Regions from separate parts of the Acetobacterium sp. K1/6 genome, predicted to be linked through region 2. Evidence: riboswitches for the same ligand, from Rfam matches in the RefSeq annotation. Region 2 holds a riboswitch; each other region holds the start of a gene.

Region 1 (10,687 bases), on a different contig from region 2:
AAGTCAATGCCGGAAGCGTTGCTAAGATGAGTAATGCCACCTTTGATCCCCAATCAGCTACGACTCGCTTATCCTTTAAGGTCATTGAGACTGGAGATGATTATTATGTTGTGGCTGGCAAAACCATTGCACCGATCCAGAATGCCAGTTCAGGTGAATCAGGAACAACAGGAGACGGTATGGCAGCAGCGGATGGTTCAAGCAGTAGCAGTTCGGCTGGCAATGTCTGTACCCTTTCAATTAATTGTTCGACCCTGCTCGATCATATGGACCGATTGCCTTCAGGAAAGGGTGCCTTTGTTCCGGCCAACGGCTGGATTCTTTACCCCTCGGAAGTGAGCTTTAACGCGGGAGAATCGGTTCACGATGTGCTTCAACGGGTCTGTCGGGACAATGGTATTCACATGGAATCCAGTTTTACACCGGCTTATAACTCCGCTTATGTTGAGGGTATCAACCAGCTTTATGAGTTTGACGGTGGGGAGCGTTCCGGATGGATGTATAATGTCAATGGTTGGTTCCCCAATTACGGGTGCAGTCAATACGCCGTCAAACAGGGTGATGTCATTAACTGGGTTTACACCTGCGATCTGGGCAGAGATGTTGGGGATAATAGCATGTGGTAGGATTTAAGAAGTGAATCTTGTCAGTTAAGTAGGAGCTATCAGCTTTGCGCCCGCTTTGGCGCAAAGCAATGGCCGCTCAATGTTTTTTGTTTCGTAATTGTTTATCAACAAATCATTAAGGAGGGTGTCAATGGAAGATGCTTTTTCGACCTATCATCCGATCATAAATTTTTTCTATTTTGTAGTCGTCCTGACCATCAGTGTGTTTTTTAATCACCCGGTGATTTTGGGCGTGTCGCTTATATCGGCAATCATCTATTCTATGGTGCTTCAAGGCTGGCAGAAGGTGCTGAAATTTAATTTCTTATTTATGCTGCCAATGTTAATTATTGTAGCGCTGATTAACCCGCTCTTTAATCATGCTGGGGTAACCATCTTGTTTTACTTGAAAAATGGCAATCCCATCACCCTGGAATCCATCATTTATGGCATTGTGATGTCGGTGATGCTGGTCCAGGTGATAATCTGGTTTTCCTGTTATAACATTATTATGACATCGGACAAGTTTATCTATCTGTTTGGGCGAATCATCCCGGCACTGTCGCTGATTTTTTCCATGGTTTTGCGGTTTGTACCAAAATTCAAGGCTCAGCTTAAGGTGATCAGTAATGGGCAGAAATGCATTGGTCGGGATATTACCAACGGTAATATCTTAATGCGGGCCAGACATGGGGTAACCATTCTCTCGATTATGGTCACCTGGGCGCTGGAAAATGCCATTGAAACCGCGGACAGCATGAAGGCGAGAGGCTATGGGCTAAGCGGTAGAACGGCCTTTTCCCTCTATCGTTTTGATAAACGGGATAAGGGAATGCTGGCAATGATGCTGGGCTTGCTGCTGTTGTTTATTGTCGGGGTATCGATGGGTAACACCTTTGTTCAATATAATCCCGCGATTGTTATAAGTGGCATTAACCCGGTCACCTTTTTTAGTTTTTTTACTTATTTCATTTTTGGAGCCTTTTGTTTGATGCCGGTGGCAGTAGACGGTCTGTCTTACCTGAGATGGGAAAAAATGAAGGCGGTGATACCGGAAAAAGAGTTCCATATGGAAATGCAGGTGAGTGTGGAAGCACCATAAACACACAAAAATAAGAACGTGAATGACGTTGATCTTTACAGTAGATCTTTAAGAAGGAGGCATTGATGATTTTTATCAATCAATCAATTAAAGGATGACAGTATTAAGAATAAACAACCTGAGCTTTACCTACCCGGAGATGAATAAACCGGCCCTGAAAAATATGAATCTAGCCATTGAGGAGGGGGATTTTGTGGTGCTGTGCGGCAAAAGTGGCTGTGGTAAAAGCACCCTGCTCCGGCATTTTAAGTCGGTCCTGACCCCTTATGGGACACGCACCGGAGAAATCCTGTATCGGGAAAAACCCCTGGAAGAAGCCGATTTAAGAACCCAGAGTCAGGAAATTGGCTACGTGCTGCAAAGCCCGGAAAATCAGATTGTCACTGATAAGGTCTGGCATGAACTGGCCTTTGGTCTTGAAAGCCTGGGCTATGATACCCCGACCATTCGTCTGCGAGTCGCTGAAATGGCCTCCTACTTTGGCATCCAGGGCTGGTTTAAACGCAATGTCGTGGAATTGTCCGGGGGACAAAAGCAGCTACTGAATCTGGCCTCGATTATGGCCATGCATCCCGCGGTGCTGATTCTGGATGAACCAACCTCTCAGCTTGATCCTATTGCAGCTTCGGATTTTCTGGAAACGGTTAAAAAAATCAACCGCGAACTGGGAACCACCATTATTATGACCGAACATCGTCTGGAGGATGTTCTCCCGGTTGCCGATCAGGTGGTGGTCATGGATGAAGGCGAAATCATCGCCACGGGAACCCCCCGCCAAATCGGAAAAAAACTACGGACCCTTGGTCACGATATGTTTTTATCGATGCCGGCCCCGATGCAGATTTTTGCCGAGGTGGAATCGGATCTGGAATGCCCGATTACGGTGAGAGAAGGCCGCAAGTGGATGAGCGAACTGTTTTGCAATAATCCGGGTCTAAAAACAGTCATGCCGCTGGAAACCCCGGAGCCAGCATTAAGTGACCCGGTCGTGGAGCTTAAAGAGGTTTGGTTTCGCTATGATAAGAACTTGCCGGATGTGGTTAAAGACTTATCACTGCGGGTTCGAAAAGGCGAGTTTTACTGTCTGGTAGGCGGAAATGGCACCGGGAAAACAACCTCACTATCGCTGATTTCGGGGATCAACAAACCGTATCGGGGCAAGGTGCTACTTAATGGCCGAGATGTCAGAAAGCTAACCGATAAAGAATTGTTTCATGGCATGTTGGGGGTACTGCCACAAAGCCCCCAAAGTCTGTTTGTTAAAAAGACGGTGGAACGGGATTTATATGAAATGATTGGCGGAACCAGAGCGATAAAAGGTAGCACCTCTGACTGCGATCAGAACCAAAAAACAATGGTGGATAAGTTTGTTAAACTGATGCATCTTGAACATTTGTTGGATCAGCACCCTTACGACCTCAGCGGCGGCGAACAGCAACGGCTGGCCCTGGCCAAGATCATGCTACTGGAACCGCAGATTCTATTGCTCGATGAACCAACAAAAGGCCTGGATAACCACTTTAAGCGGGAACTGGGCGAGATTTTGAGAGCACTTCAAAAACAGGGGGTGACCATTATTATGGTTTCCCATGACATTGAATTTTGTGCCTTGTTCGGGGATGTTTGCGGCTTGTTTTTTGATGGCAGTATTGTCACCAGTAATTCACCGCGGGCTTTTTTTTCGGGCAACAGTTTTTATACCACCTCAGCAAACCGGATGTCCCGGCATATCTTTGAAAATGCAATTACAGTAAAGGATGTGATTACATGTTGTCAGATGAATTTCTAGATGACCGAGATGAGGTTGAAGAACAGGTCGAACCACCTGGCAAAAAAAATCTGAGCAAAAGAAGGCTGAGCAAACGGACATGGGCCGCCCTGATGATGATTCTGATGATGATTCCTCTGACGATCTGGTTTGGTATTTATTTTATGGAAGATCGTAAATATTATTTTATCAGCCTGTTTATTATTATCTATACCTGCATCCCTTTTTTGATGGTGTTTGAAGGACGTAAGCCCCAGGCTCGAGAGCTGATTATCATCGCCGTGCTGGCGGCTATCGGTGTCGCTGGACGGGCCGCCTTTTTCATGTTGCCACAGTTTAAACCGGTGGTGGCCATTGTCATCATTGCCGGGGTTTGTTTTGGTGCCGAATCCGGCTTTCTGGTGGGAGCCATGGTTTGTTTTGTGTCCAACTTCTTTTTTGGTCAAGGCCCCTGGACCCCCTGGCAGATGTTTGTCTTCGGTATTATTGGTTTTCTGGCGGGCATTCTGGTAAAGAAGGGTGCCATGAAAAAAAGCAAGGGTCAGCTCTGTCTGTATGGCTTTCTGGCAACCTTTTTTATCTATGGCGGAATTATGAATATGGCATCCTTGCTGATGTGGTCCAGCATTATTAACTGGAAAACGATTTTAGCCACTTATATCACTGGGGCACCCTTTGATTTGATTCATGCCAGTGCCACTGTGTTTTTCTTATTTGTTGCAGCTAACCCGATGATTGAAAAATTGGAACGGATCAAGAAAAAATATGGTCTGATTGATCCAAAATAGATTTTGTTTTAGTGAAAAAAGATCAAAAGTGACAGGGAGAGTTTCTTTTGATGATGACAGCGGATGCTGAGATGGAGAAATGACGAAATGGAAGAGTATAGTAAAGCAGTAGAAACGCGGCAAACCCAGGTATGGCATGTGAATCAGAGAGTAAAACAAGAGGGTCTCTTTGATTGCAGCGATGCGAAAAGTATAAAAAACAAACAGATGGAGGTCACGGAACCCTTTAGGGAGATTGGCACGGGTGCCTTTAAAGGAATCACAAAGGTGCGGCGGGTAGTTTTGTCAAACAGCGTCAAAATTATCGGCAATGAAGCCTTCCGGGGTTGCACCATGTTAAATCGGATTGAACTATCAAAACAAATCTGGCGCATTGGCAAGGGTGCCTTTTACGATTGTCTGCGACTAAGAACTATCGATATCCCCTGGCGGGTCAGGCGGATCGAAGAAAAGACCTTTAAGAAGTGCCGGTCTTTGAATGATCTTGTTTTGCATGACAATATTGAGTACATTGGGGAGAGTGCCTTTCTGGAATGTGAGGCATTAGCTGGAATTTCTATACCGGAAAAAGTGGAAGCGATCAATTTCAGAGCTTTTTGTGGATGCAAGAAATTGCAAGCGGTGAAGTTGCCGATGAATTTAAAAAGCATCGGCAGAGAAGCATTTTACAATTGTGGACTATTATCAATTGAGCTCAATGACCAGTTGGAGTCAATTGAAGAAAGTGCCTTTCTGAAATGTAAAGTTCTTGAGGAAATTGAAATCCCCAAAAGTGTAAAGCACATCGGGAAATGGGCCTTTCATGGCTGTCCAAAACTGGTAAAAGTAACTTTCCGTAGTGACCCGGAATATTTGGGTGAATGGCTTTTCAATCGAAAAAGTGTTAGAATATTCTGCAAAAAGGGATCTCGGGTCGATCAGTATTGTCAAAATTACGAGTATCAGACGGAGTATTTATAATAACGGTGTTTGTAAAAATTATGATGAGGAGCAGGCGGGATGATCAGGACATTGGGAAAGAATCAGGTGAGAATTTATAAACAGGAAAAAATTGTCATCAACGGAAATTATGATGCGATTGGTTTTGGTGCATTTGAAAATAAGATGAGTTTAAAAAAATTGACCTTACCGGAAGGTTTGATTCGAATTGATAAAAATGCCTTTAAAGGTTGTACGGCCCTGAAAACCCTTCATGTTCCAGTAACGCTCAAAGAAATTGGGGAAGCAGCGTGGATGGGCTGCACCAATTTGTTGATGATCGAAATCCCGAATGGCATTCGGTCAATTCCGCCGAGAACGTTTAAAAATTGTCTGGCCCTGACTCAGATCACACTTTCGCCAAGTAGTTGCTTAACCGGTATTGGAGAAAGTGCCTTCGAATCCTGTCGGGAATTAAAAACCATTGCGATCCCCAATGGGGTCAGCCGGATTGAACGACGCACCTTTTATCGGACCAAGAATATGAAAAGCGTGGTATTCCCAGAAAATCTGACCTTTATTGGCAAAGAAGCATTCTATTTTTCCGGACTGGAAGGAAAACTGATGATCCCAGAGGGCGTGACAGAAATTGAAGAGAGTGCTTTTTTTAGGTGTAAAAACCTGACCGAGGTGTTCATTCCCGGTAGTGTCAAGCGGCTGGGAAAATGGACTTTTCATGGCTGCTCGCGGCTTAAATATCTGACTATTCTTCATAATATTGATGAAATCGGCGAATGGATTATTAATAAAAATGATACCATAATTCGCTGCATAAAGGGTTCCCGGGTGGATCACTATTGCCAATCCCAGGAGTTTCGAACAGAATACGTAAATAATGTTGCGAAAAAATAAAGGACTTCAATAACTAGAATTTAGACGATCAAATGCTTGGCTTGGGATGAAGCTCGCTAAAATATTCAATTGAAAAATTTCCCGTTCTATGATACACTTCCACTAATATAATAGGAAAGTGATGAGGAAAGGGGTGTAAGACCCCTACAGCCCCCGCTACTGTAATTGCTGACGACGTTTTTAATCCACTGTCTAACCGATGGGAAGGGAGAACTGAGGATGAAGCAAGAGTCAGGACACTCATAATCATAGAAATTCTTCGGTGGGAAGAAAAGAATTAAACCTTTTGTTTAGTATCCAGCCTCCACAGGAAGCTGGATTTATTTTTGCGAAAAAAGCAAAAAAATAAAGAAAAAGAAGGAAGAAAATGAAAAAGAAAAGTATGAGAAGGTTGTTGGTGATTTTTACCGTATTAGCGCTGATGGTATCCTTTACCGGCTGCCAGAGTGGCGAGTCATCCGCAGATGGTTCCGGCGTCTCACCCAAAAGCGGTGCTACCACCTATCCGGTGACAATAACCGATGATCTTGGAAACGCCGTCAAGATTGAAAAAGAACCCCAGAAAATTGTCTCACTGTCTCCCGCTGCAACCGAGATTTTATTCGCCATTGGTGTAGGGGATCAGGTGGTGGGTCGCACCGAGTATGATAATTATCCCGAACAGGCGCTAACCGTGCCGAGCATCGGTGACTACAATGCGCCCAATGTGGAAAAAATCATTGCTCTGTCACCCGATTTAGTACTGGCTTCAGATTTTGTTTCCGATGATGTCAGAAAACAACTGGAAGCCACGGGTGCAAAGGTCATCCTCTTTAGTCCGATCAGTATAGATGGGGTTATGAAAGATATTGTGATTGCGGGTGAAGTGGCAAACGCTAATGATGCGGCTGGGGATGTGGTTAAAAAAATGATGACGGATCGTCAGGTGATCGTTGATCAGGCCAAAACTGCTAAAACCCAGAAATCAGTCTTTATTGATGTGGGTGACTTCTTCAGTGCTGGTCCTAACTCGATGATGGATGCAATGCTTATTGATCTTAATGCCAAAAATATCGCTGCTGATGCAGCTACGCCATGGCCTCAGCTTAGTACTGAACAAATTATTGCGAGCAATCCGGATGTGTATATTTCCCTTTACAACACACCAGAACAGGTAAAGGCGACGCCCGGGTTTGACAAGGTTACCGCGATTAAAAATAACGAGATCGCATATTACGAATTTTTAACCCCGGAAAGCGATTTAATTCAACGACCGGGCCCCCGGATTGTACAGGGGCTGGCATTGTTGGCTAAGGATATTTATCCGGAAATATTTGCAAAATAAAGTGTCTGTTAAACCAAAATTGGTAGGGGTGAAATCTGTTCGCCCCTGAATTTTATCAGATGAAGAAGAGAGAATTCAGGAGTGAACAGATTAAATGGAGAAAATGGAGTCAGCATGAAAAAAAAACTGAAAAAATACGCGTTGCCATTGTCGATTGCAATCTGCATCGGCACGATTTATCTGTGCACCCTTACGGGGATTACGACCATTTCGTTTGGGGATGCCAATAAAATTCTGTTAAATCAGATCTTTCATATTAATCTGGGGATGGAAAATATCAATGAGGGCGCAACGGCGATTATCTGGAATGTTCGCCTACCCCGGGTCATTCTCGCTTTTCTGACCGGTGGTGCTTTGGCACTGTGCGGGGCTGCCTATCAGGGAATCTTTAAAAATCCGATGGCCGACCCCTACATTTTAGGGGTATCCTCCGGGGCGGCATTGGGTGCCTCGATTGGTATTGTGATGAATTTCTCCAGTAATTTTTTAGGATCCAATGGGGTTGCTATCCTGGCTTTTGGCGGTTCTTTTTTAACCATTCTGTTGGTTTATAATATTTCCCGGGTCGGTCGTAAGGTGCCGGTGGCCACGCTTTTACTCAGTGGCATCGCCATTGGCCAATCACTGGGAGCCTTTATGTCATTACTGATGATCTTTAATAATGATAGCATGACGCAAATTATTTTTTGGGTGATGGGAAGTTTAAATGGTAAGGGTTGGGATCAGGTCCTGATTGTATTGCCCTATGTAGTGATTGGCTGCGTCATCATGTTAACCTCCGTCAGAGAGCTGGATATTATGCTGCTGGGCGAAGAAACGGCCACTCAATTGGGCGTTGATACCGAGGCGCTTAAGAAGAAAATCCTCTTTTCCTCATCCCTTATAACGGCAGCAGTGGTTGCGGCCACGGGGATTATCGGATTTGTTGGGCTGATTGTGCCCCATATTGTCCGCATGATCACCGGTCCCAAACACCGCACATTGGTACCCTTTTCAGTGCTCTTTGGCGGTGCTTTTCTCATTCTTTGCGACACCCTGGCCCGGTCGGTGACCTCTCAGGAAATTCCGGTGGGTGTAATCACCGCCGCCTTTGGCGGTCCTTTCTTTGTTTATCTGCTCCGCAAAAGAAAAAAAGGGGGGCTCTGAGATGGAACGGTTAATGCCAAGAATCATGCTCGATTTCAAGGATGTGGTATCCGGTTATGGCGAAAAAGATATCCTACAGGGATTTAGCGCGACCATCTGCCAGGGCGAGTTTGTCGGGCTGATTGGTCCTAACGGCACCGGCAAGTCAACCCTGTTAAAATGCTTGTCCGGACTGCTGCCGATTAAATCCGGGGTGATTACCCTGGAAGAAAAGAACAATACTAACTATACCCAACGGGAACGGGCCCAGATGATCGCCGTGGTGCCCCAGTCTTTTGATATCGACTACGATTTTACCGTGGAGGACATCGTTCTGATGGGGCGAAACCCCTATCTGAGTTATCGCACCAGAGAAACTCAGAATGATTATAATATTGTAACCGAGGCCATGCGGGCTACCAAGACCTTAAATTTTAGAAAACGGTTTTATAATAATCTTAGCGGTGGCGAAAAGCAACGAGTGATTATTGCCCGGGCCATCGCTCAGGAACCGGATATCATTCTTCTGGATGAACCCACCTCGGCTTTGGATATCCACCATCAGATTGAAGTGATGGAGCTGATCCGCAACCTGAATTTAAAAAAATCGATGACCGTGGTGGCAGTGCTTCACGACATCAATCTGGCGGCCCGATATTGCAACCGGCTTATTTTAATGAAAGACGGCCGGGTCATCATCGACGGAACACCGAAAGAAGTAATCACCGAAGCCAATCTCAAAAAAGTCTATGAAATGAAAATGTTTATTCAGGAGAATAAGCTTTTTTGTAAACCGGAGATTATCCCACTGCGGGTGATTAAGGAATCGGAAAACTATCGCAGTTTGAAAATTCACGTGATCTGTGGAGGCAATCAGGCTTCTCAGGTGTTAGAAGAACTGGAGGCCATGGGCCATCAGGTCACAGCCGGAGTGGTCAACCAGGGCAGTGATGACTGGACCATCTGTGATGTGCTGGGGATTCCGATGGTTGAAGAAAGTCCTTTTACCGCCATCAGCAGGGAAAAGCAGGAAGAAAACCTGGCGGTGATGGCAGAAAGTGACCTGATTTTGATTTCGGATCTGCCTTTTGGTCATGGTAATATTAATAACCTGATGGGTTTGGAAAACCTGCGGGGTGAGCTTTATTTCCATCGAAATTGTCTGAACAACGATTTTACCGAAGGCGAGCTGGTTAAACAGCTTGAGCTTATCAAAAAGAAGAAAACGGTCAACGAAATGAATAGTCATCAGGAGTTTATAAAAATGATCAAAGAACGGACCCTGATTAATGAAAAATAGCTTCGCAAATGGTTGGCTGGAAGCAGCCGCTGTGCGGTGAAGTTTTTAATATATGAGTCGGATTAAATATTTAATGTAGGGGCGATTATTAATCGCCCGCATACTGCACAATTACCGGTTCAATTTGCAAAATTCTTTAATTCAACGTATAGAGCAATTTTAATAACAATATAAGCGTGTGATACAAGTCATTAAAAAAAGGAGACAGAAATATGAATTATTTTATGCTGGCGGGAACCAGCAGCAATGTTGGCAAAACAACGGTTACCATGGGCATCATGGCGGCCTTTAAAAAGCGGGGTCTCCGGGTAAAGCCTTTTAAAACCGGTCCGGATTATATTGATCCGATGTTTCATCGCTTTGTTACTGGTGAACCTTCCATTAATCTGGACACCTGGATGCTGGACGAGGAAATCATCAGGGGGCTCTTTTTTAGACGGCTGGACGAAGAAAATGGTCTGGGGATTGCTGAAGGGGTCATGGGTCTCTATGACGGCCATAGTCTGGAGTCGGAGGTGGGCAGCAGTGCCTATCTGGCCAAAACCATTGGCGCACCGGTGATTTTGATCATTGATGGCCGGGGCATGGCTAAGAGCGCCGCAGCACTGGTAAAGGGTTATGTCGATTTTGACCCCGAAGCGAATATTGTGGGGGTCATCATCAATCGCATTTCATCAAAGTCTCATTACCTGTTGTTAAAAGAAATGATTGAAGCCTATAATGATGTGACCTGCCTGGGTTATTTTCCTAATAATCCGGACATTGTCATGGACAGTCGTCACCTCGGGCTGGTACCGGTGGAAGAGATTGCTGATTTCAGGGAAAAGGTGGACAAGGCCGGAGCG
Region 2 (10,687 bases):
GATTTTCGATAAAATAAATCCTCTCCATTAACAAAAGATTTAGAATCACTGCTGAATTTTTGTAATGTAAAACGGATCTCTGCTCGCCAATTTGGGTTTTTCTTCAGATTTTTTATTTTTTTTCTTTTGCGGATTTCTTCCTGAATATAAGATAGATGCGCTTCTCCATTCAATTGTCTTAAAACATCGACAATTTCATCAACATATAAAACTTCTTTCATAAAGCGTTTCTTCCAATAGGGCTCTTTCATAAACCGTTTAATATCCTGAGGTTCATCATAAAAGGTAAACGCAATCAAATCTCGGGTCATCCAATTTTTAGGATTAAGCTTAATTTTCCAGATACTTCTAATAAAGGTAAAGAAGTACCACTCTTTTCGTTCTTCAACCGGGGTCCAGTTGACAGCAAGTCTTTTACCATCATAATAGTTTCTAGTTACAGTGCCAATAGCCTTAATTTCCATCACCGAAACAATTTTTCCATTGGCATCGAAAGGAATCCTTTCTTTTTTATTGTGGGTAGTTTTTAATGCAATGCGATCTCCTGCTTTTATCTCATTGATCAGATTTACGGATTGGTCAGAATAATGATTTTCCCAAAAACCTTCTTTGATAAACGTCAATGTTTGAGCCTTTCTGCTTTTAGGAGATACACTTACGAACCAGCTTGGTCTGTTATCCATCTCTTCTCCTTTGTCATTTTCAGTGTCTCAATCTTAGTTTTTATTAAAAAAGTGAGGTAGAATTCTCTTCGGAGAATAACTACCTCACTGGCTTATTATTTTATGGTTGATTGATTAAAAAATCCACGATTCTATTTTTCAGCAGAAATCATAAACATCGGGGTGGATGCATAATTGACTTGCTCCTCTTTATCCCAGACCAACTCGCCAATTCCCTGCTCAACCATCACCTTTTTAAAACCGGTATTAATCAGCACTGCCGCGTCCCATTGGGGTCTCATGGTTCGGCTCAGTGGCAGATTTTTGGCAATTTCTTCCATCGCAGTAGTATCTGTACGAACATAGTGATCATTGACCCCTTCTACCTCTGAATTAACGCGATCTTTAAAATACGCCTCTCTTTTTTCTTCATCATAAAGATGTAAATACCAATTGGCGTCAAAGTTTAACATTTTCCCACCAGGAGCCAGTACCCGGTGCCACTCACGATAGGCATCATCCGGCCGTTCCAGGTTCCAGGTCAGGTTTCGGGTTATAATCAGATCAAAACAACTGTCTTCAAAATTTAATTGATGGGCATCCATCTGCATAAACTTAATCTGGTTCCGGTAATTTTGGGCATTGCGTTTTGCCTTATGGAGCATCGCATCCGTATAGTCCACCGCCGTCACATCGTAGCCGCAGGAGGCCATGGTAATGGCAAAAAAGCCCGGGCCGGTGCCGATATCCAAAACCCGCAACTTTCGGCCAATCACGGCTGGCTTATGACGATTAATCAACTCTTTCCAAACATCCATTTTATAACTATTGAGCTCCGCTACATTAACCTCGGAATAACCTTCTGAGCGTTTATCCCAATAATTCTCCACTTTTTCAAGAATATTTTCCATCATTTGTCTCTCCTTTTCGCACCTAAAAAAATAAAAAAAGCCACAAAGAAATAAGCCGATCTTCTGATCGAATTAAGTCTTCATGACTTTCTTGTATATACTTGTATTTAATTAGTGCTATTTTCTCATAATCTCACTATTCTGTCAAGCGTTATTCTGCAACCATGGAAAATCATATTATTAGTCTATCAAATTTCAATCTCTTACCTATTCGAAGCTTTTTAAATTAGATTTCTAGTTTTGCCATCGACAAGCGCTTAAACTCACCCATCCAATCTCCCTTCCAATAGTAAATAGCCATACAGAGCGCTGTGGAAGCCCAGGTAATCGGGTAGGTCATGGCAATTCCCTGAATCCCCTGAACCGAGGCCATTAATAAAAATAACAGTACCGTCCTCAGCACACAAATATTGGTGAGAATAATAGCCATCGGCGGCACTGACTTTCCTGCCCCGCGAATGGTTCCTCCCAATACCTCCAGGATCAGGTAAATCCAATAAAAAGGAAAGGTAATGCTAATAATCTGCAGGCCATAATCCAACACGGAAGGATCACTATTAATCACCCCAAAGGCCTGCCTGCCAAAGAATAACACAAAGGTGCTCATCACCGCAGTAACGCCAATACCCATCATTAAACAGACCCTGGTGCCTTTTTTGACCCGGTCATAATTCTTTGCGCCAATATTCTGGCTGGTAAAGGTGGTTATCGCCTGACCGATAGCAAGAATCGGCAGATAAATTAGCAGTTCAACCTTAAAATATGCCGTGAACGCAGTAATAGCATCCACACCAAGACTATTAACATGGTATTGAACAAAGACATTGGACAAGGTAATGACCAGAGCTTGAAAGCCGGTGGGAACACCAATTTTAAGGATTTTGTAAAAATGTACTTTGGCTATTTTTATTTTTTTAAGTTCTAATTTATAGTCACGATCAACATGCATCAGGTAATGTAAAACCAGTAGTGCCGCAACCGTTTGTGAAAATAGGGTGGCATAAGCCGCGCCGACAACCCCAAATTTAAAGATCACGATAAACACCCCATCCATAATAACATTGACAATTCCGCCAAACAGTTGGATGTACATCGGTGTTTTTGAATTTCCCAGTGCTCTGATAATCCCAGAACCCATATTATAGGTGACCACCGAGATAATACTGATAAAATAAACCCGAATATAGGCTACCGCTAAACCCATAATCTCATCCGGGGTGTTAATTAGTTTAAGAAAATACGGTGCTCCGATCAAACCAATAAGCATAATAATAATGCCACAGATAAAACCCAGGCCAATGGCCGTATGAACCACACTTTTTAATTCTTTCTTATCACCGGTTCCAAAAACATAGGATGCCACGACACTGGAACCCACTGACATTCCTGAAAAAAAGCCCACCAGACAGGTTACAAACAAAGCGCTGGCACCAACAGCCGCCGCTGCTTCTTTTCCTAAAAAATTACCGACATAGATTAAATCAACGGTATTATAAAGTTGCTGAATAAAACTCGTTCCCAACAAAGGCAATGCGAAAAACAACAATTTTTTCCATATGACCCCTTCTGTTAAACTGTTATTTTTCATTTACTTTTTCTCCTCTATCTTTAACAAATCAATTCTTACTATCACTAAAAAAACTGCTTCTTAAAACCACTAAATAGTACCCTACAAGTTATCTTTAATCCTCGACAACCATGACAGAGGCGATTAGTTTTTTGGTATAAGCAGCCTTGGGATGATCAATGACATCACGCGTTTCTCCTATTTCAACCAGCTCCCCTTTGTATAAAACACCAGTACGATCACAGATACTGCTTACGAGTGCCAGATCATGAGAAATAAGAAGAATGGCCATATCCATTTTTTCTTTTAAGTGCACTAACAAATCAACAATCTGCGCTTGGGCTGACACATCCAGTGCGCTTGTCGCTTCATCACAAATTAACAGCTTTGGGTGAACGGCAATGGCCCTGGCAATGGCTGCGCGCTGACATTCACCCCCACTTAATTCATGGGGATAACGGCCGGCGTATTCTTCTTTCAAATCGACCATTTTAAACAGCGCTTCTAGATCCAGTTTATTCTGACTGCATCGTAAATTACAAAAGCTTTCTCTAATCGACTGTTCTATCCGCATTCGTCCATTAAAAGATGCCTTGGGATCCTGAAAAACCATTTGGACATCCTGGTATACTTTAAGTAGATCCTTCCCCTTCAGGTGTGTGATCTCCCGTCCACTTAGAAAAATCTCACCTTCATTGGGATTTTCCAGTCGGGTAATCAGTTTTGCTACCGAGCTTTTGCCGCTGCCACTTTCGCCAACAAAACCAAAAATTTCGCCCTGATTAATATAAAAACTGAGTTGCCTAAGTGCGCTTATTTCAAATTTTGCCTTTTTATAACACTTGCTTATATTTTTGAGCTCAAGAACCGGTTTTTTATTCATCTTTATTAAACTCCACAGCCATGCTGACAACTCGTCCAATGATTTTCGGCAACCTTAAACAAATCCTGATTTTTTGTTCTACACGCCTCACAGCCATGGATGCAACGACCGGCAAAACCACAGCCGCATTTAACTTCATTAAACGTCGGCGGTCGTCCTTTTAATCCCACCGGTCGTTTGCCATCCAGCCTGGGGATGGCTTCTAAGAGAGCTCGGGTATAGGGATGGCGATGATTTCTGATTACTTCTGCTTTTTCCCCATATTCAACTATCCGTCCGGCGTACATAACCGCAATTTTATCAGCCATTTTTGAAACAACCCCCATATTGTGGGTAATGATCACAATTGATGTGCCAAAGCGCTCCCGCAGCCCCATCATCTCATCCACTACCTGAGCTTGAATCGTTACATCCAGAGCACTGGTTGGTTCATCTGCCAACAAAAGTTTTGGCTCCATAATCATTGCCAGAGCAATGGCAATCCGCTGATTCATGCCCCCGCTTAATTCATAGGGATAACTGTTTAAAACGCGTTCGCCATCCTTTAGATTCAGTTTATCCAGAAGACTTAATATCCGTTCCCCAGCTTCTTTTTTATCGATTTTAACATGACTCTGCATGGTTTCAATGAATTGTTTTTTTATCCGTCTGAGCGGGTTTAGAGACGAACCGGGATTCTGAAAAATAACGCCCATCTGCGAACCGCGGAAGGCTCTTTTTTCCTCATTGGATAAATTTCTCATATCCTTTCCCTGAAAATAAATATTTCCCTGTTGAATAGTCACACCCGTATCGGATAATTGCATAATGGCTTTTAAGAGCGTACTTTTGCCGCTGCCGCTTTCTCCGACGATGCCAAGGATTTCACCTTTTTCTACCGAAAACTCGGCATTTTTAATGATCTCTATCTTGCCATAGCCAACATCAAGATTCTTTACTTCCAAAAGACTGTTCATCCTGATTCCTCTCGTTTTTTGGTATCCTTATCTTTTGTCCGGACATTAAAACATCTGCGCTCGAATTCGTTTATGAGACACTAATCCGAGCACAGTCAAACCTCCTGGATTGCTTTTTTAGTTCATATCCATTTCCGCATTCATCTGATAATAATCGGTTGGATGTGGTTTTAAACCGGTAATATTGGCATCCATATACATTGCCATATTGACAAAACCAATATTGTCAAAAGCAAACTCATCTAAAGCCTTTTGTTGCACCTCGATGGCCAATTGAGCCCGCTTATCACTGTCGAATTCAGCTTTTAATTCGGTTAACAATTGATCTGTCTCAGCATTGTAGTAATGTCCAAAATTCGTCACACCAGCGGTTCCCAATGTACCACTTAAGAACGCCTGCGGATCGCCTACAGCGGTAGTTACAATACTGTAAATGCCAATATCAAATTCACCGGCTTTAAAAAAGTCCGAATTATCATGAACCGTTACTTCTCCCCCGATGCCAATGGCTTTTAGTTCCGACTGAAGCTCGGTCACAATGGCTTCATTTTTTAATCGTTTATAGGTAACAATGCTCACGCTTAGCGGTTTTCCGTCTTTTTCAACAATCCCATCACCATCGGTGTCAATATAACCGGCCGCACTAAGTACTTTTTTTGCTTCTTCCACGTTAAAGATTGCTCCTTTTAAATGGCTGCCGCCGTAGGCCAGATCGTTTGGAAACGCTCCCACTGCCGGTGTAATTGATCCATCAAAAAGGAAATCTGCCATGCCCTCTTTATCAATGGCCATCGATATCGCTTGACGCACAGCCTGATCGGCTACCGTCTGAAGATTGTAATACAAGAAATAAGCCCGGGAGGTTGATACTTCTTCAATTTTAAAATCGTTATTTGATTCAAAGGTTTCCCGACTGTCGGAGGTTAAATTCATTGCCACATCAACCTCTCCTGATTGAAGGGCCATCGCCATCGTATCCGTATCCGTTACAAATTTGACCTGAACCGTATCAATTTTTGGTGTGCCATCCCAATAATTTTTGTTCGCCGTTAAATCGATCGTCGTTTTTTCAACGAAATCTGCGACCACATAGGGACCGGTTCCAATCGGTGCCTTATCAAGATCTGCGGTTTTATCCAGATCAATAATCGACGTATAAGGATCACACAATTCATTAATCAGGGTAGGAAACGGACTGGCCGTTGTGATTGTTATAACATTGCCCGCCACAACATAAGCGGCTTCGCCAAATGCAGCGGCTCGTTTATTGGTACTGCCAACCCGTTTTAAGTTGTTTACAACCATCTCGGCGGTTAACGGGTCGCCGTTAGAAAAGGTGACCTTATCCTTAATGGTAATTTTCCAGGTATTGGTATCCACATTTTCATAAGACTCCGCCAACCACGGCTCTGGTACCAGCTCCATGTCCAATTTAAAGAGGGTCTCTGAAATAGCATAACGGACAGTAAACCAACCCTGCCAATCGACAGCCGGATCAAGCGAGCTCACCGCCTGTGTCTCACCCCAAACCAGATGTTTTTCTCCCGAGCTTCCGGTTTCACTGTTTCCACACCCTGCTAAAACAGCAACCATTAATATCAATGACAACAACATGATCAATACTTTTCTTTTCATATTCACTCCTTTTTATTTTTATTTAAAACCAGTAGCTGGTTTTAGATCGTTTGTTGTTTGGGTTCTAATAAATCCCGAACTGTATCACCGAGAAGATTAAAAATCATCACCGCTACCAACATAACTACCCCTGGGTAGAGAATAATCCAAGGGGCCGTCTGCATCAGACTACGGCCTTCATTGATCATTGAGCCCCACTCGGCCTGGGGAATCTGCACGCCGATTCCTAGAAAGGACAATCCGGCGATGCCCATCATCATTCCACCAATTTGCAGGGTTGCCGTAACAATTAAGGGTCCTGAAATATTCGGTAACATATGCCGCCACATGATCCGGGAATGACTGTTTCCGGAAATCCTGGCGGCTTGAATATAAACCTCAGACTTTACTACCATGACACTGCCCCGGGCTAATCGTGCATACTGGGTCCAGCCGGTCACCGCCAGGGCAATCATGGCATTGATCAGACCACCACCTAAAATACCCGCTACCGCAATGGCCAGAATCATATCCGGAAAAGCCAACAATATATCAACCACACCCATCAGTGCCCGGTCAACCTTTCCGCCATAATATCCGCAAACCACCCCATAGGCCGTTCCAAAGATAAAGGTCCCCATTACTAATGCCAGGGAAGCAAAGATGGAAACCTTGGCACCCATTAACACTCTTGAAAAAACACATCGGCCATAACTATCGGTACCAAAAGGATATTCTGACGAGGGCGGTTGCTTCGCCAATTTTAAATCGGTTAAATTTGGATCATGGGGACACAGCCAGGGTGCTACTAGACTTAAAACGATTAGAATCAGGACAACACCGAAAAGAAAATACAAACGTTTGTGAACGGCATCCATTGGCAGTTTTATTTTTTTCATTTTAGGTTTCCCACCCTTCTTTAACCCGCGGATCTAAAAGATGATAGGATAAATCGGTTAATAAATTAACCACAACATAGATAATTGCCATCCACACCACAAAGCCCTGAATCACGGGATAATCGCGGGCGCCAATGGCATCAACGACCATTTTTCCCAACCCCCGCCAGACAAAGATGGTTTCCACCACTGCTGCGCCGCCTAAAAGCGACCCAATCGATAGACCAATCAGGGTTACTACCGTGATCATTGAATTTCTTAATACATTTTTATACAGGATAACATTTTCCTGAATCCCCCGGGAGCGGGCTCCCATCACGTAATCTTTATTTAGTTCTTCCAGAACGGCAGCGCGAATCTGACGAATATATTTTGAAATCATCACCGTCGATAGTGCAATGGTGGGCAAAATCAAGCCTCGAATCGATCCTGTTGCTAACACTGGCAACCAGTTTAATTGCATGGCAAAAACATAAATCAGAACCAATGCCAGAAAAAAGTTGGGAATTGAGGTGCCCACAAAGGTAAAAAAACGAATGCTATAATCAACCCATTGATTTTGCCGGATAGCTGCTAAAATCCCCAGCGGAATGGCAATTAAAAGCGTTAAGAGCATCGAACTGACGGCCAGAATAATGGTTGAGGGCATTGCCGTTACTATTTTTTGACTAACTGGTACATTATCAACATAAGAGACCCCCATATCACCTGTTAAAAGATTTAAAAGCCAGCTCAGGTATTGTTCCAGAAAGGGTTTGTTTAATCCCATCTCTTCTCTTGTTTCATCAAGGATCTCCTGGCTGACTGCGGTTCCCTGAGCTGAGAGTTTCATTTCAGCGGGGTCACTAGGCGCAAGATACATTAATGCAAAGGTGATAAAACTAACACCAAGCAGTATTGGAATTAACTGCACGAACCGCTTCCTAATATATTTTCCCACGCATTCACTCCTTGATTTTTATTTTGTTAGTATATTCTAACTCTATACATCATGTCAATTGATTTTTCCTTGAGCCCATAAAAAAACTCACTATCCATAAAAGACAGTGAGTTTGTATTTTTCACAGCACAAAATCATCCTCTATCTTCCGTAGAGTATTAAGACAATAAACAGGCAGGTCTTCTGGCTCAAGTTTCAATACATCACATCCTGCCTATTTGTGGCATTTCTGGTGTGACTTTTCTCTTACAGCGGCGGGACCGCGTGGGATTTACACCCAACTTCCCTTTTCACCAGCTTATCAATTTTTAATGACAGCTGACACCTGGTTAATATTTAATTATTTTTGGGTAATATATATCAGAACAAAACAAATGTCAAGACTCTGTTTTAACTTACACCTCTGCTGTCATTCTGAAAAGCTAGGTAAACAACTAAAATTTTTGTAAAAAAAACCACGAAAATTAATAAACTTAACCTTCATGGCCTTTCTATTGATCTTAAATCAATATTTGTTATCCTCTAGTTTTTAGATCCAACCTAAATAAATTATACGTTAAATTATTATTAATTGTCAATTCTATTTTTTTAATATCTCAATCAACTGGTCAATGGTACTTTGTAAATTAATCCCGGTTAAAAAAGCGCGGCCATTAATCACCGGAATATCAATGTCCCCTTCCAGTTGACAGGTACAGACAATCGCATCGGGATGTAATTCTTGATACTTTTTAAAGGCATCTACCGCTTTGGCTTGAACAGTTTGACAGGCAATCCCATTTTCCAGCGCAATCTGTTCAATCTTTTTGGCAACTACAGTCGAGGTTGCCAGGGCAGTTCCACACGCAACTAAAACAAGTTTCATCGTTAATTCCCTCTTTCAATAATTAGAATTTTAGAATTTATCCCTTGATGATTTTTTTGAACTGTCCTAAATTTTCTTTCATATCGCCTTTAAATAAGCAGGATCCGGAAACAATGACATTGGCCCCAGCTTCCACTACTTCTTTTAGGGTGTTAAAATTAATTCCCCCATCAACCTGAAGATCAATATTTCGATTACCAATCATTTGGCGACAGGCGCTTATTTTTTCGGTGCTTTCTGGAATATAGCTTTGTCCGCCAAAACCGGGATAGACACACATAATCAGGATCATGCTAATGTGATCAAGATACGGCTTTATCACCTCCAGAGAAGTATCCGGAGAAACCACCAGTCCGGGTCTGACTCCTTTTTTTACAATGGCGTCAATACAGTCCTTAATCTCCCCATCCGACTCCACATGAACGGTAATGATATCCGCTCCGGCATCAGCAAACCGATCGATATATTTTAGCGGCTCGCTAATCATGAGGTGAACATCAAAGGGGATCTTTATGGTCTTTCGCAGGCTCGCCACCTGATCCGGACCGATGGTAATATTGGGCACAAAATGTCCATCCATAATATCCACATGGAGATAATCGGCGCCATTTTTTTCAACTTCTTTTAGATCCCGTTCCAGATTAGAAAAATCTGCACTGAGCATCGAGGGTGCTATTTTAATATTCATTGATATCTACTTTCCTTTTGAAATGCTGTAACCGGATTATAAAAAGGTCTTAATAAGATTGTAAATGATTTGCGGCTCTTTTGCATCTTTTATTTTTTGTAACATTTTTTCATTTTGAATAATGGTAATGATCGTCTGTAAGATCTTTAGTTGTTTTTCAGGATTATTAATGGCCAGTAAAAAAATTATCTGGACCGAAATACTTTCCCTGGGATTCCCCATGCCAGCAAAAACAATGGTGTTTTTTAACGTCACAATGGAGATACTTTCTTTTAATACATATTTCGCTTCAGTATGGGGCAACGCCACCCCTATTTTTGTGGGTAAGCCGGTCGGAAAGGTTCTTTCTCTTTCCACGACCGCTTCAACAAAATCTTCAGTAACACACCCCTGCGAAAGCAGCGGTGTGGCTGCTAACGCAATGGCATCAAACTGATCCTTGACCGTACAATTGACTTGAATGCGATCGATATGGATTAACGAGTCCATTATTGTTTTTCAGTGGTATCAACGAGTGTCATCTGATTTTCGCCGTCATCGTCGTCGAGATCATCCACTGGATCCTCCTTATAAACTTTAGAAATGGTGGCAATGGATTCTTCCGGTTTTAATTTCATCAGACGAACACCCTGGGTATTGCGGCCAACGGCGGTAATATCATTACCGCCAAGCTTAATGACAACGCCCTGATTATTGATCATC
Region 3 (10,687 bases), on a different contig from region 2:
AGAAATTGAAAAGCGTAAAAAAATTCAGACGGATCTGGAACAGGCCAAACAGGAAGCCGAGGCCGCCAATAATATCAAATCCAGTTTTTTGGCACGGATGTCCCATGAAATCAGAACCCCTCTTAATGCGATTACCGGTATGGCATATCTGGTAAAGAAAACGCAGGTAACCCTGACCCAGAAGATGTATTTAGATCGCATTACCCAATCGGCCAATACAATGCTCAGTATTATTAATGACATTCTTGATTTTTCAAAAATTGAAGCTGGGAAAATCGAATTGGAGCGTGTTGCGTTTAATCTGGATCTGGTGATTCAGGATGTGATTAACATCGTTTCTTATAAAATTGAAGAGCAACAACTTGGCTTTAAATTGAGTAAGGATCCTAAAATACCAAACTGTTATTTTGGCGATGCTAAACGGATTGAACAGATTTTACTAAACCTGATCAACAATGCCACCAAGTTTACGATGACTGGGGAAGTCGCGGTTGATGTCCGATTGGTAGCGCGAGAATCCAATTTTTACCATCTCGCCTTTACGGTTAGTGATACCGGCATTGGCATGTCTGATGAACAGATAAAAAACCTTTTCGAACCCTTTGCCCAGGGTGATGCCAGCATTAATCGTCGTTTTGGTGGTACTGGGCTGGGCCTTTCGATTGTCAAAAGTCTGGTGGAAATGATGAATGGGGAGATCGCGGTTTACAGTACAGAGGGCGAAGGTTCAACGTTTATCGTTGAATTATCATTGGAAAAAGATCAGAAAAAAGAGCAGGAATATGAACAACAGGTCTCATCCTTGTATTTCAATGACATTAAAACGCTGGTACTGGAAAAGACCGGCGCAAATATGAATATAATTGACAGTTACTTAGGCGCCTTTGGGATGCATTGTGAACTGACAACTTCTCCGGCCAGTGTCGTCAATATGCTGGAGTTGGAAAATGGTAAGTTTTCAGAGCCCTTTGATCTGCTGATTCTGGATTATAATACCCCTGCCGGCGGTGGGTTCAAGTTTGTGGAAATGATTCAGGACAACAGGAAAATCTTGAAAAAGCCCAGGGTTATTATGCTGTTGCCAATGATGCGGGAAGACTTGTTTGATAAACTGGATAGCCAGGGGGTGGATATCGGTATCGGAAAGCCGATTATCCCATCAGTTTTATACAATGGTATTCTGGAAATTTTCAGAACCAAAGCCATTGTCGCCAATCAGGTATTTAAACAGGAAGATAAGGATAGCCTTGAAAATAATTATGGTATTCTGGTAGTAGAAGACAATAAAACCAATCAGCTTATTGCAAAATCATTACTGGAGCCGGCGGGATTCCGGGTCTGGTTGGGTAATGACGGGCAAGAAGGGATTGATCTGTTTAAGGTACATCGCACAGAGATTGATTTAATTCTAATGGATCTGCATATGCCAGTACTTAACGGTTATGAAGCAGCCCAGCAAATCAGGGAACTTTCGGTTGAGATTCCGATTGTGGCCATGACGGCTGATGTGATTGAGGGGGTTAAGGAAAAATGCGAATCTTATGGTATTCATCACTATATCAGTAAACCCTTTAATCCTGAAAAATTTGTGGAAACCATCCGAAAAATTGCAAGCGCTGAAACAAAGGGCAAAGAAAACAGAATTAAAGAAGCTAACAGCCAGAGCATCGAACAAAACAGCCGAAAAGTGGCGGATGCCCCGGTGCTTGACCGGGAAGAAGGACTCCGATACATGGGAGATAACGCGGTACTTTATGAGCGTGTTTTAAAAGCCTATTTCAATGAAAATCAGGAAGTGATAGAAAATCTGGATTTTGCCATCAAAGCTGAAAGCTTTCAGGAGGCAGCCCAGATCGTTCATAAGGTTAAAAGCAGTTCTGGAAGCATTGGTGCCAAACAACTGTTTGAAATCGCCAAAGACTTCCAGAAAGCACTTGAAAGCGGGGCAGAAAAAGAAATCATCAATTTCTATCCTCAGTTTGTTGCGGCTATGAAGCTACTGCTGGATACAATCGAGCCAGCTGAAGATAGTGGCGGTCAGGAATGAGTATTGATCGTATTTGCCATCCGAAGAATGCTTTCGGGCAACGGCTTCATCGGAGACGTGTTATCCTTTTGGCCAGACTTCTCGACCATGTTTGACACGAACTTATGAAAAAACTTCATTTTATCCGGTCTCATTTCGCCACCAAAATTATCGAGAGTAAGGGCTTTTTCGAGCAGAATGTCGGGAAAAGAGTCTTTAAAATAAGTATCAATTGTTTCAGCCGAACCACAGGAGATAAAAAAGCCCAGATTTTTGTTTTTCAGTTCATCTAAATGTGAAAGACAGTATTTTTTTATTTTCTTGTCAATCTGTCCAATGTAAATAGAACCGCCGATTAAGACTGTATCGTAGTCGTCCAGAGCGGGAATTTTATCGGAATTGATATTGACGAGTCGGGTTTCTCCGTTTAAGTTCTTTTTTAGTTCTGCGACGCAGTCCGCGGTAAAGCCATATTTACTGGCATAAAGTATCATGGTTTTCATGGGCATTTCCTTTCTTTGCATCTTATTGAGTTAAGGCATTTTCAATGGATTTGAGATAGGCTTTGCTGGTAACCGTGGCACCGCTGACTGTATCGACAGTGGTATTTTGTATTTTAATGACTTGGTTGATAATCGTACTGGTCACATCTGGAGATTCCATGGTGACGGCTTTGACCACATCAATTGATGTAATCTGATGATTGGCCACACTGACGGCAACCTCATTGGTCCAACGTCCAGATTCGTAAACACCGGCATAGGTGCCATCTTCAATTTTTTGTAGATCCACCGGATTGATTGCCAGGTTTTCCCCGGATTCCAGGCCGCTGGTGAGATAAAAAAATCCGCCGGCACCTACTAGTACCAATACGCCCAGAATACTGAGAATAATAATCATTGCTTTTTTCACGTATTTTCCTCCTGTTATCTTGATTCTTGATCCATCTTTTCCAGGTTTGTCAGTATCTTTGCAAGGGTTGACCGAGTCATGGCCAGCTCCTCTGCCGAGATGCCGTTAAATAATTTTTCAGTAAAAATCACTGCTTTCGCCTGACTTTCGTTACCGAAAGAATCGACGGCGTCGGTTAGTTTGATCCGGGTGATTCGGGCATCTTGAGGGTCTTTTTCCATAACAATGAAGCCTTTTTGTTCTAACTTCAGAGCTACCTGCTTGACGTTCTGATGAGAACTGCCCATTCCTTTGGCGACTTCTTTGATGGTGGGGTTATGATCAAAGGTATTCGCAACGACAATCGTGAGCAGCCACTGCTTGGTTGTTAGATTGTATTCTCTTAGTTCCCGCTCCAGTTGGGTGGTCATCTGGTTGGCAACGACTTGAACACTGCCAAAGATAAATTTTTGATCGGTCATTGAGTCGATATGGTCCAAAATATAACCTCCTCGCTTCTATTAAGGTAAGACCTTACCTTAATAGATAATACCTTACCTATTTTTGTCTGTCAATACTTATCAGCCGAATATATATATTTCTGAAGAAAGTTAAGACTAGCAAAATTTGAAAGGGTTTGCAAAAAATTTAACGGTAGAAATTTTTAAATTTATGTTATCATAAACAAGCGAAAAAGTTCACGATAGGGATGATGTTACTTGATTGAAATAGTGATTAACGTTTGCATTATAAATCAGTTTGACACTACATCTTGTATGTGATAAAATACAAACAACAAAATAAGGAGATAATGGTGCTGTGCCAACAGGTGCAGTTTGGGGGAAGCAGGTGTGAATCCTGCACGGTCCCGCCGCTGTAATGGTGAGATGTTAAAAGAAAATAAACAGGTTAAGCTGTTTGTTTCTGAACGTTCAAACCGGAGTCAGATTACCCGCCGTTATTAAATGCACCAGACTCTACGCGTGATAGAGGGTGTTCAATGTATCATTATGCCTCTTGACCACGCCGTTGAGGGGTTTTTGCATGCCTAAAACACCTAAAAGACTAGCAGGAAAGAAGGAAACGACCAGAATGATTACAAAAATTAGAAAAAGAGACGGACGAGAAGCCCCGTTTAACATTGAAAAAATTGCCAACGCTATTTTCAAGGCAGCCAGTGAAATCGGCGGCCAGAATTATCAGACGGCCATGGATCTGGCCGAGCGGGTTACCATTTATATTGAGCAGGAAATGAATACGAATGCGCCAACAGTGGAAGAAATTCAGGATGCGGTGGAAAAAATCCTGATTGAAACCGGACACGCCAAAACGGCCAAGGAGTATATTCTATACCGGGCTGAACGAACCCGAATTCGGGAGATGGATACCCGGCTGATGAAAATATATGAAGACCTGACCTTCAAGGACGCTAAGGATAATGATGTAAAACGAGAAAATGCCAATATTGACGGGGACACCGCTATGGGCACGATGCTGAAGTACGGGTCAGAGGGCGCCAAGCAGTTTTATGAAATGTTTGTCTTGAATCCAGAGCATTCAGCCGCTCATAAAGCCGGTGAAATCCACATTCATGATATGGACTTTCTAACCCTGACGACGACCTGCACTCAGATTGATTTGGAAAAGCTGTTTAAAAATGGCTTTTCTACTGGCCATGGACATCTGCGCGAACCCAATGATATTCAAAGCTATTCGGCTCTGGCCTGCATTGCCATCCAGTCGAACCAGAATGATCAGCATGGCGGACAGAGCATTCCCAATTTTGACTATGCCATGGTTCCGGGGGTAAAAAAAACCTTTGTCCGGCTTTATCAGGAGAACCTTGCCAAGGCCTTAACCTTATTAACGGAGACAAAGAATGCCTTAGCAAAGGTTAAAGCCATCGGCGCGGACATCGAAAAGAAACTGGGGTTAAGACCCGAATTAAATCAACCCAAAGGTTATCAAGAAGCAGAAGCCCGGAGCCTGGCCCAATGGATTGTTGACGCCAATGTCATTAACCGGGTGCAGGGCTTTGCAATGGAAAATGCCGAGCGGGAAATCGACCGTAGTGTCTATCAGTCAATGGAAGCGTTTGTCCATAACCTGAACACGATGCACAGCCGAGCCGGTGCCCAAATCCCCTTTAGTTCCATTAATTATGGTATGGATAGTTCTACCGAAGGGCGGTTGGTGGTAAAAAACCTGTTGCTGGCTACTGAGGCTGGTCTGGGCAATGGGGAGACGCCGATCTTTCCAATTCATATTTTTAAGGTCAAAGAAGGGGTGAACTATAATCCCTGGGACCCCAATTATGATTTGTTCAAATTGGCCTGCCGGGTTAGTGCCAAGCGATTGTTTCCCAATTTCTCCTTTCTGGATGCACCCTACAACCTGAAGTATTACAAAGAAGGTCAACCGGAAACAGAAATAGCCTATATGGGCTGCCGCACCCGGGTGATTGGAAATGTCCATGATACCAATCGGGAAATCACCTATGGCCGCGGGAACCTGAGCTTCACCACCATTAATCTGCCCCGTATTGCCTTAAATAGTCAAGGAGACAAAGAACTGTTTTTTATTGAGCTGGATAAAAAAATTGATTTGGTTATTGATCAATTACTGGAACGATTTGAAATTCAGGCCCATAAAAAGGTCAAAAATTTTCCCTTTTTGATGGGACAGGGGGTTTGGATTGATTCCGATGATCTTACTGAAGAGATGGAAATCCGGGAAGTGCTCAAACATGGGACCCTGAGTATGGGCTTTATTGGCCTGGCGGAATGCCTTGTCGTTTTAACCGGAAAGCACCATGGGCAAGCGCAAGAAGTCCAGGAACTGGGGCTGGCAATTGTGGGCCACATGCGAAAGCGAATGGATGAAACCAGCCAGCACTATCAGATGAACTTTACCCTGCTGGGCACGCCGGCAGAAGGTACCGCCGGACGATTTGTCAAGCTGGATAAAACTATTTTTGGCGATATCCCGGGTGTAACCGACCGGGAATACTACACCAACTCTTTCCACATCCCGGTTTACTATGGAACCAGTGCTTACGACAAAATCAGACTGGAAGCACCTTATCATGAGCTTACCAATGCTGGGCACATTACCTATGTGGAAATGGATGGCGACCCGATGGACAATCTGGAGGCCTTTGAAAAGGTGGTCCGAGCGATGAAGGAAGCCGGTATTGGCTATGGTTCCATTAACCATCCGGTGGACCGGGATCCGGTTTGCGGCTATACTGGAATTATCGGGGATGTTTGCCCGAGTTGCGGTCGGTCAGAAGGAGAGCAGAAATTTGAACGCATTCGCCGAATCACCGGTTATCTGGTGGGCACTCTGGACCGTTTTAACGATGCTAAAAAAGCGGAAGTTAGAGATCGGATCAAACATTTTAATGCTGCTGAGCAGATTGCTACTGGTGAAGCAATGGAGCAATTGCAATGAGTAAAAAAGTAAGAATCGCCGGAGTGGTCAAAGAATCCATTGTCGATGGGCCAGGCATCCGCTTTGTGGTTTTTGCTCAGGGATGTCCGCACCAGTGTGAGGGTTGTCATAACCCGGCGACCCATGATTCTAACGGGGGTAACCTGGTGGACGTAGACGCCATCATCGATGAAATGAGAAAGAACCCGCTACTTGATGGCATTACCCTAAGTGGTGGCGAACCCTTTGAACAACCAGAGGCCTTTTGTGAATTGGCCAAACGATCAAAAGAACTGGGGTATCATGTGATGACTTATACCGGGTACACCTATGAAACCCTACTAGAGAAAAAAGATGCCAGACGGCTCCGCTTACTGGAAAACACCGATCTGCTGGTTGATGGAAAGTTTGAAGTAAAAAAGAAGAGCCTGATGCTTAAATTCAGAGGATCGAAAAACCAGCGGATCATTGATGTGAATAGGTCCCGTCGGGACAATAGACTGACGCTTAGTGAGATCAGCTAGAGATAAAGAATAATCAAAAACAATAATAAAAGCAATCGCATTTTCAGCGGTTGCTTTTTGTTTAGTGGGCAATCACAAAAGCGGCAAAGAGAGCAGATATGAATACCCAAGACAGTTAAAGCGTATCCACGTTAGTGGTCATTTTTAACAAAATAGGCTCAAAGTCATAAACAGCATTTGTTCAATAAAAAAAATAGTAGTGGAAAAAAATATTAAAACGGTTAAAATAGTAAAGGTGCGGATTAATTTGGAATCGATTGTAAAACGATTGAGGAAAAATTTGGATGAAATAAATTAAAACAGAAACAAGTGGAGGAAATGGTGTGAATAAACGCAGTGAGTTTTCAAGTAAAATCGGGTTTGTATTGGCAGCGGCCGGATCGGCAGTGGGGCTGGGAAATATCTGGCGATTTCCCTATTTAGCGGCTAAATATGGTGGAGGACTCTTTCTGGTAATTTACCTGATTTTTGTGGTAACTCTGGGGTTTGCAATTATGACAGCAGAATTGGCGATTGGTCGAAAAACTCAGCTTAGCCCCATGGGAGCCTATCGAGCACTCGATAAACGGTTTAGTTTCGTGGGGATTATTGCCTCATTGGTAGCGTTTCTGATTTTTCCCTATTACAGTGTAATCGGGGGATGGGTAATCAAATATTTTGCCGTTTTTGTAACCGGGGGTGGCATGGCAACAACCGGTGCCGATTATTTTTCGAACTATATCGCAAAACCCTTTGAACCGATTATCTGGCAATCAATTTTTGTTCTGGCGACCACCTTCGTGGTGATCAGAGGAGTTAAGGATGGTATTGAGAAAGCCAGTAAGATACTGATGCCGATACTGATTGTAATGTCAGTTTTTTTGTCGGTCTATTCGATTATGCAGCCTGGGGCCATGGACGGGGTATGGTACTTTCTTTACCCGGATTTGGCAAACTTCAGCTTTCAGGCCGTTTTAGCGGCCATGGGACAGATGTTTTACTCATTATCGCTGGCGATGGGGATTATGGTCACCTATGGTTCATACCTCAGTAAAAAAGAAGACCTGGAAGTTTCGGTTAAGCAAATCGAAATGTTTGATGCAGGTATTGCCATATTGGCCGGATTTATGATCATCCCAGCAGTTTTTGCTTTTTCAGGAGGAGATCCCGCAGCCCTTAGTAAGGGACCAGGCTTGATGTTTGTCACGCTGCCCAAGGTGTTTGAAACCATGGGTTTTGGAAATGTTATGGGTGGTGTCTTCTTTTTATTGGTGTTGTTTGCCGCGCTGACATCTTCCATTTCGCTGATGGAAGCGGTAGTAGCAAGTGCCTGTGATCAGTTTAAGTGGGAACGTAAGAAGGGCGTGCTTATCGTTGCGGTGCTGGCAGTTCTGATTGGGATACCATCTTCATTGGGACAAGGGGTATGGAGTGAGGTGCTTATTTTTGGGTTCAACTTTCTGGATTTCTTTGATTTTATCACGAACTCTATTCTCATGCCGATTGGTGCCTTTTTCACCTGCATCCTTGTTGGGCATGTTCTGGAAACAAAGATCATCACCGATGAAGTCAAGTTGTCTTCACCTTTTAAACGCGAAAAGCTCTTTATCATCATGGTCAAATACATTGCACCGCTATGTATTATTGGTATTTTGATCAGCTCAATCTTAGAGGCGATGGGTGTGATTAAATATTGATGTGGTAAATGAACAGCATAAACAAAACGTCCCCGTGTCATGTGCAAATGTCAACCGCCTTTATCGTGGCGTGATTAAACGAAGTTGTTAAGTATCTATTTTTAAGGCGAAAATTATTTGTCATGGATTTGCTATGTTGAGCGTTTAAACATTTACTATTGTTGCAAAAGCAGATATAATAATTAAAAAGTAGAAAGAAGGTAATTCTTAATGTGTACGAGCCTCACCTTAATGACCACAAATCAGATTAATACGCTTGCCAGAACCATGGATTTCGCTTTTTTATTAGACCCTGAGCTGATTTTCCTGCCAAGGAAGTTTTCGTTAGTGTCTGAGGTGGATCAAACAGTAAGATCAGTCAAATATGCGATGATGGGAATCGGTCGAAATTTAGGCACCTATCTTTTTGCCGATGGCCTTAATGAAGCGGGTCTATCCTGTGCCAGTTTATACTTTCCAGGCTATGCGGAGTACAACGATTCTGTCATCCCTAAGAAAACCAACCTTGCTCCTCATGAAATCGTTGGATGGTTGTTAACCAATTTTTCGACACTTGAAGAAGTGAAAGCGGCAATTCCCCAGTTAAATATCGTTAGTACGCCGCTTAAGCTTATGAATGTAATTACCCCACTGCACTGGATAATTACTGATAAGAAAGGGAATACGTTGGTGATTGAACCAACGAAGGATGGTATCATCATCTATGAAAATCCTCTGGGGGTGATGACGAACAGTCCTGACTTCAATTGGCACTTAACGAACATTCGCAATTATATTGGCGTTTCGCCAAATAAAACAGGACCAATTCAGTTAAATGGTATGACATTCAATCCCTTTGGCGGGGGTTCGGGAACCTTTGGCTTGCCCGGAGATTACACACCGCCTTCCCGATTTTTGCGGGCATTGTTTGGAAGAGAAGCCATTAATCCTATTGAAACGGAAGAAGAGTGCATTAACGCCGCCTTTCATATTTTGGCATCAGTTGATATACCCAAAGGAAGTGTTATCACCGATGAGGGAATCGATTTTACCCAATACACCGCTTGTATGGTTTGCAATACGGGTTCCTATTACTTTAAAACTTACGATAACAACCAGATCGCCCGGGCTTGCCTTTTTAATGAAGATTTTGAAGCCGCGCAACCAAGGGTCTGGGGTATTACAAAGAAACAGCAATACCATCAATTGAACTAAAAAACAAACGGTTATGACAAGGATAAACAATGGTGACACGGATAGGATGCTGTTCGTTAGTGTTTTAAGCATGTTGAGATAGAAAAGGAAGAAAAAATGGAAAAGGGCTTTTGTTATCAAACCCCATTGGGGAAAATTGTTCTGATTGAGAATGGTAGTGCCGTTACTCGGCTAATTTTTAGCGAGGTATTGCCAGAAGGCGTTAATTGCACGGAAACACCCTTGCTCAAAAAAGCGGTTTTGGAACTCCAGGAATATTTCGCCGGGACGCGTAAGCGTTTCGATCTGCCCCTTTCTCCTCAAGGCACCGACTTTCAGCAAAAGGTCTGGAAAGCCCTCCAGGATATTCCCTATGGGGCGGTCGTCAGCTACAAAGACATCGCCTTGGCCATCGGTAACGAGAAAGCCTGCCGGGCAGTGGGCGGCGCCAATAACAAAAACCCCATCTCCATTATTATTCCCTGTCACCGAGTAATTGGTGCCGATGGAAGTCTGGTGGGGTATGGCGGTGGGCTGGAAATAAAAAGGCGGTTGCTGGCATTGGAAAAACAAAAATAACGCAATTTTAAAGTGCTTTTAACAGAGTTATTCTTGTAGTTTATTGCAATTTGATATAAATTCACGTCTAAGCAGATTTATTTGCAGATGATTTATAGCAATAAAACAACGGAGGATGATCATTTTGAAATTAAGCAAAGAAGAATTTTCGTGGATTTTGGTCGATTGTGGGAACTCCGCCTATTCAATGGCGGTAACGACGGCTTTACTTCCAATTGTATTTGGAATGTTTGAAAATGTTCAAAGCAGTATGGACCTGGGGTATTTTAATTCGATTGCCAGTATCTTAGTTGCGGTACTTAGCCCAATTTTGGGTACCATTGCCGATTATAAGGACAAGAAGAAGCGTTTTTTTGTATTCTTTACGTTGCTGGGGATTTTTGCAA

What was found. A riboswitch is a leader RNA that binds a small molecule or an ion and turns the genes downstream of it on or off. The one in region 2 is predicted to bind cobalamin.
Region 1: another riboswitch for cobalamin. It lies ahead of U2P91_RS08815 (ABC transporter substrate-binding protein); the one in region 2 lies ahead of nikB (nickel ABC transporter permease).
Region 3: another riboswitch for cobalamin. It lies ahead of U2P91_RS03575 (anaerobic ribonucleoside triphosphate reductase); the one in region 2 lies ahead of nikB (nickel ABC transporter permease).

What each region holds. Positions count from the first base shown of each region.
Region 1 is NZ_JAXQGA010000008.1:43,688-54,374, forward strand. Features, by position in the region: gene U2P91_RS08785 (DUF4430 domain-containing protein) at 1-626, shown strand, start outside; gene U2P91_RS08790 (energy-coupling factor transporter transmembrane component T) at 757-1,707, shown strand; gene U2P91_RS08795 (ABC transporter ATP-binding protein) at 1,802-3,496, shown strand; gene U2P91_RS08800 (ECF transporter S component) at 3,475-4,263, shown strand; gene U2P91_RS08805 (leucine-rich repeat domain-containing protein) at 4,351-5,223, shown strand; gene U2P91_RS08810 (leucine-rich repeat domain-containing protein) at 5,263-6,093, shown strand; cobalamin riboswitch at 6,166-6,356, shown strand; gene U2P91_RS08815 (ABC transporter substrate-binding protein) at 6,461-7,417, shown strand; gene U2P91_RS08820 (FecCD family ABC transporter permease) at 7,532-8,563, shown strand; gene U2P91_RS08825 (heme ABC transporter ATP-binding protein) at 8,565-9,842, shown strand; gene U2P91_RS08830 (cobyrinate a,c-diamide synthase) at 10,055-10,687, shown strand, end outside.
Region 2 is NZ_JAXQGA010000010.1:56,744-67,430, forward strand. Features, by position in the region: gene U2P91_RS10550 (hypothetical protein) at 1-683, opposite strand, end outside; gene U2P91_RS10555 (class I SAM-dependent methyltransferase) at 815-1,576, opposite strand; gene U2P91_RS10560 (MATE family efflux transporter) at 1,800-3,161, opposite strand; gene U2P91_RS10565 (ABC transporter ATP-binding protein) at 3,256-4,023, opposite strand; gene U2P91_RS10570 (ABC transporter ATP-binding protein) at 4,029-4,979, opposite strand; gene U2P91_RS10575 (ABC transporter substrate-binding protein) at 5,097-6,614, opposite strand; gene nikC (nickel transporter permease) at 6,656-7,492, opposite strand; gene nikB (nickel ABC transporter permease) at 7,494-8,432, opposite strand; cobalamin riboswitch at 8,588-8,776, opposite strand; gene U2P91_RS10590 (PTS sugar transporter subunit IIB) at 9,013-9,297, opposite strand; gene rpe (ribulose-phosphate 3-epimerase) at 9,335-9,985, opposite strand; gene U2P91_RS10600 (PTS sugar transporter subunit IIA) at 10,022-10,474, opposite strand; gene gyrA (DNA gyrase subunit A) at 10,474-10,687, opposite strand, start outside.
Region 3 is NZ_JAXQGA010000003.1:105,297-115,983, forward strand. Features, by position in the region: gene U2P91_RS03555 (response regulator) at 1-2,047, shown strand, start outside; gene U2P91_RS03560 (flavodoxin domain-containing protein) at 2,038-2,529, opposite strand; gene U2P91_RS03565 (FMN-binding protein) at 2,552-2,938, opposite strand; gene U2P91_RS03570 (MarR family winged helix-turn-helix transcriptional regulator) at 2,953-3,417, opposite strand; cobalamin riboswitch at 3,713-3,892, shown strand; gene U2P91_RS03575 (anaerobic ribonucleoside triphosphate reductase) at 4,010-6,370, shown strand; gene nrdG (anaerobic ribonucleoside-triphosphate reductase activating protein) at 6,367-6,873, shown strand; gene U2P91_RS03585 (sodium-dependent transporter) at 7,197-8,549, shown strand; gene U2P91_RS03590 (linear amide C-N hydrolase) at 8,760-9,743, shown strand; gene U2P91_RS03595 (methylated-DNA--[protein]-cysteine S-methyltransferase) at 9,840-10,301, shown strand; gene U2P91_RS03600 (MFS transporter) at 10,426-10,687, shown strand, end outside.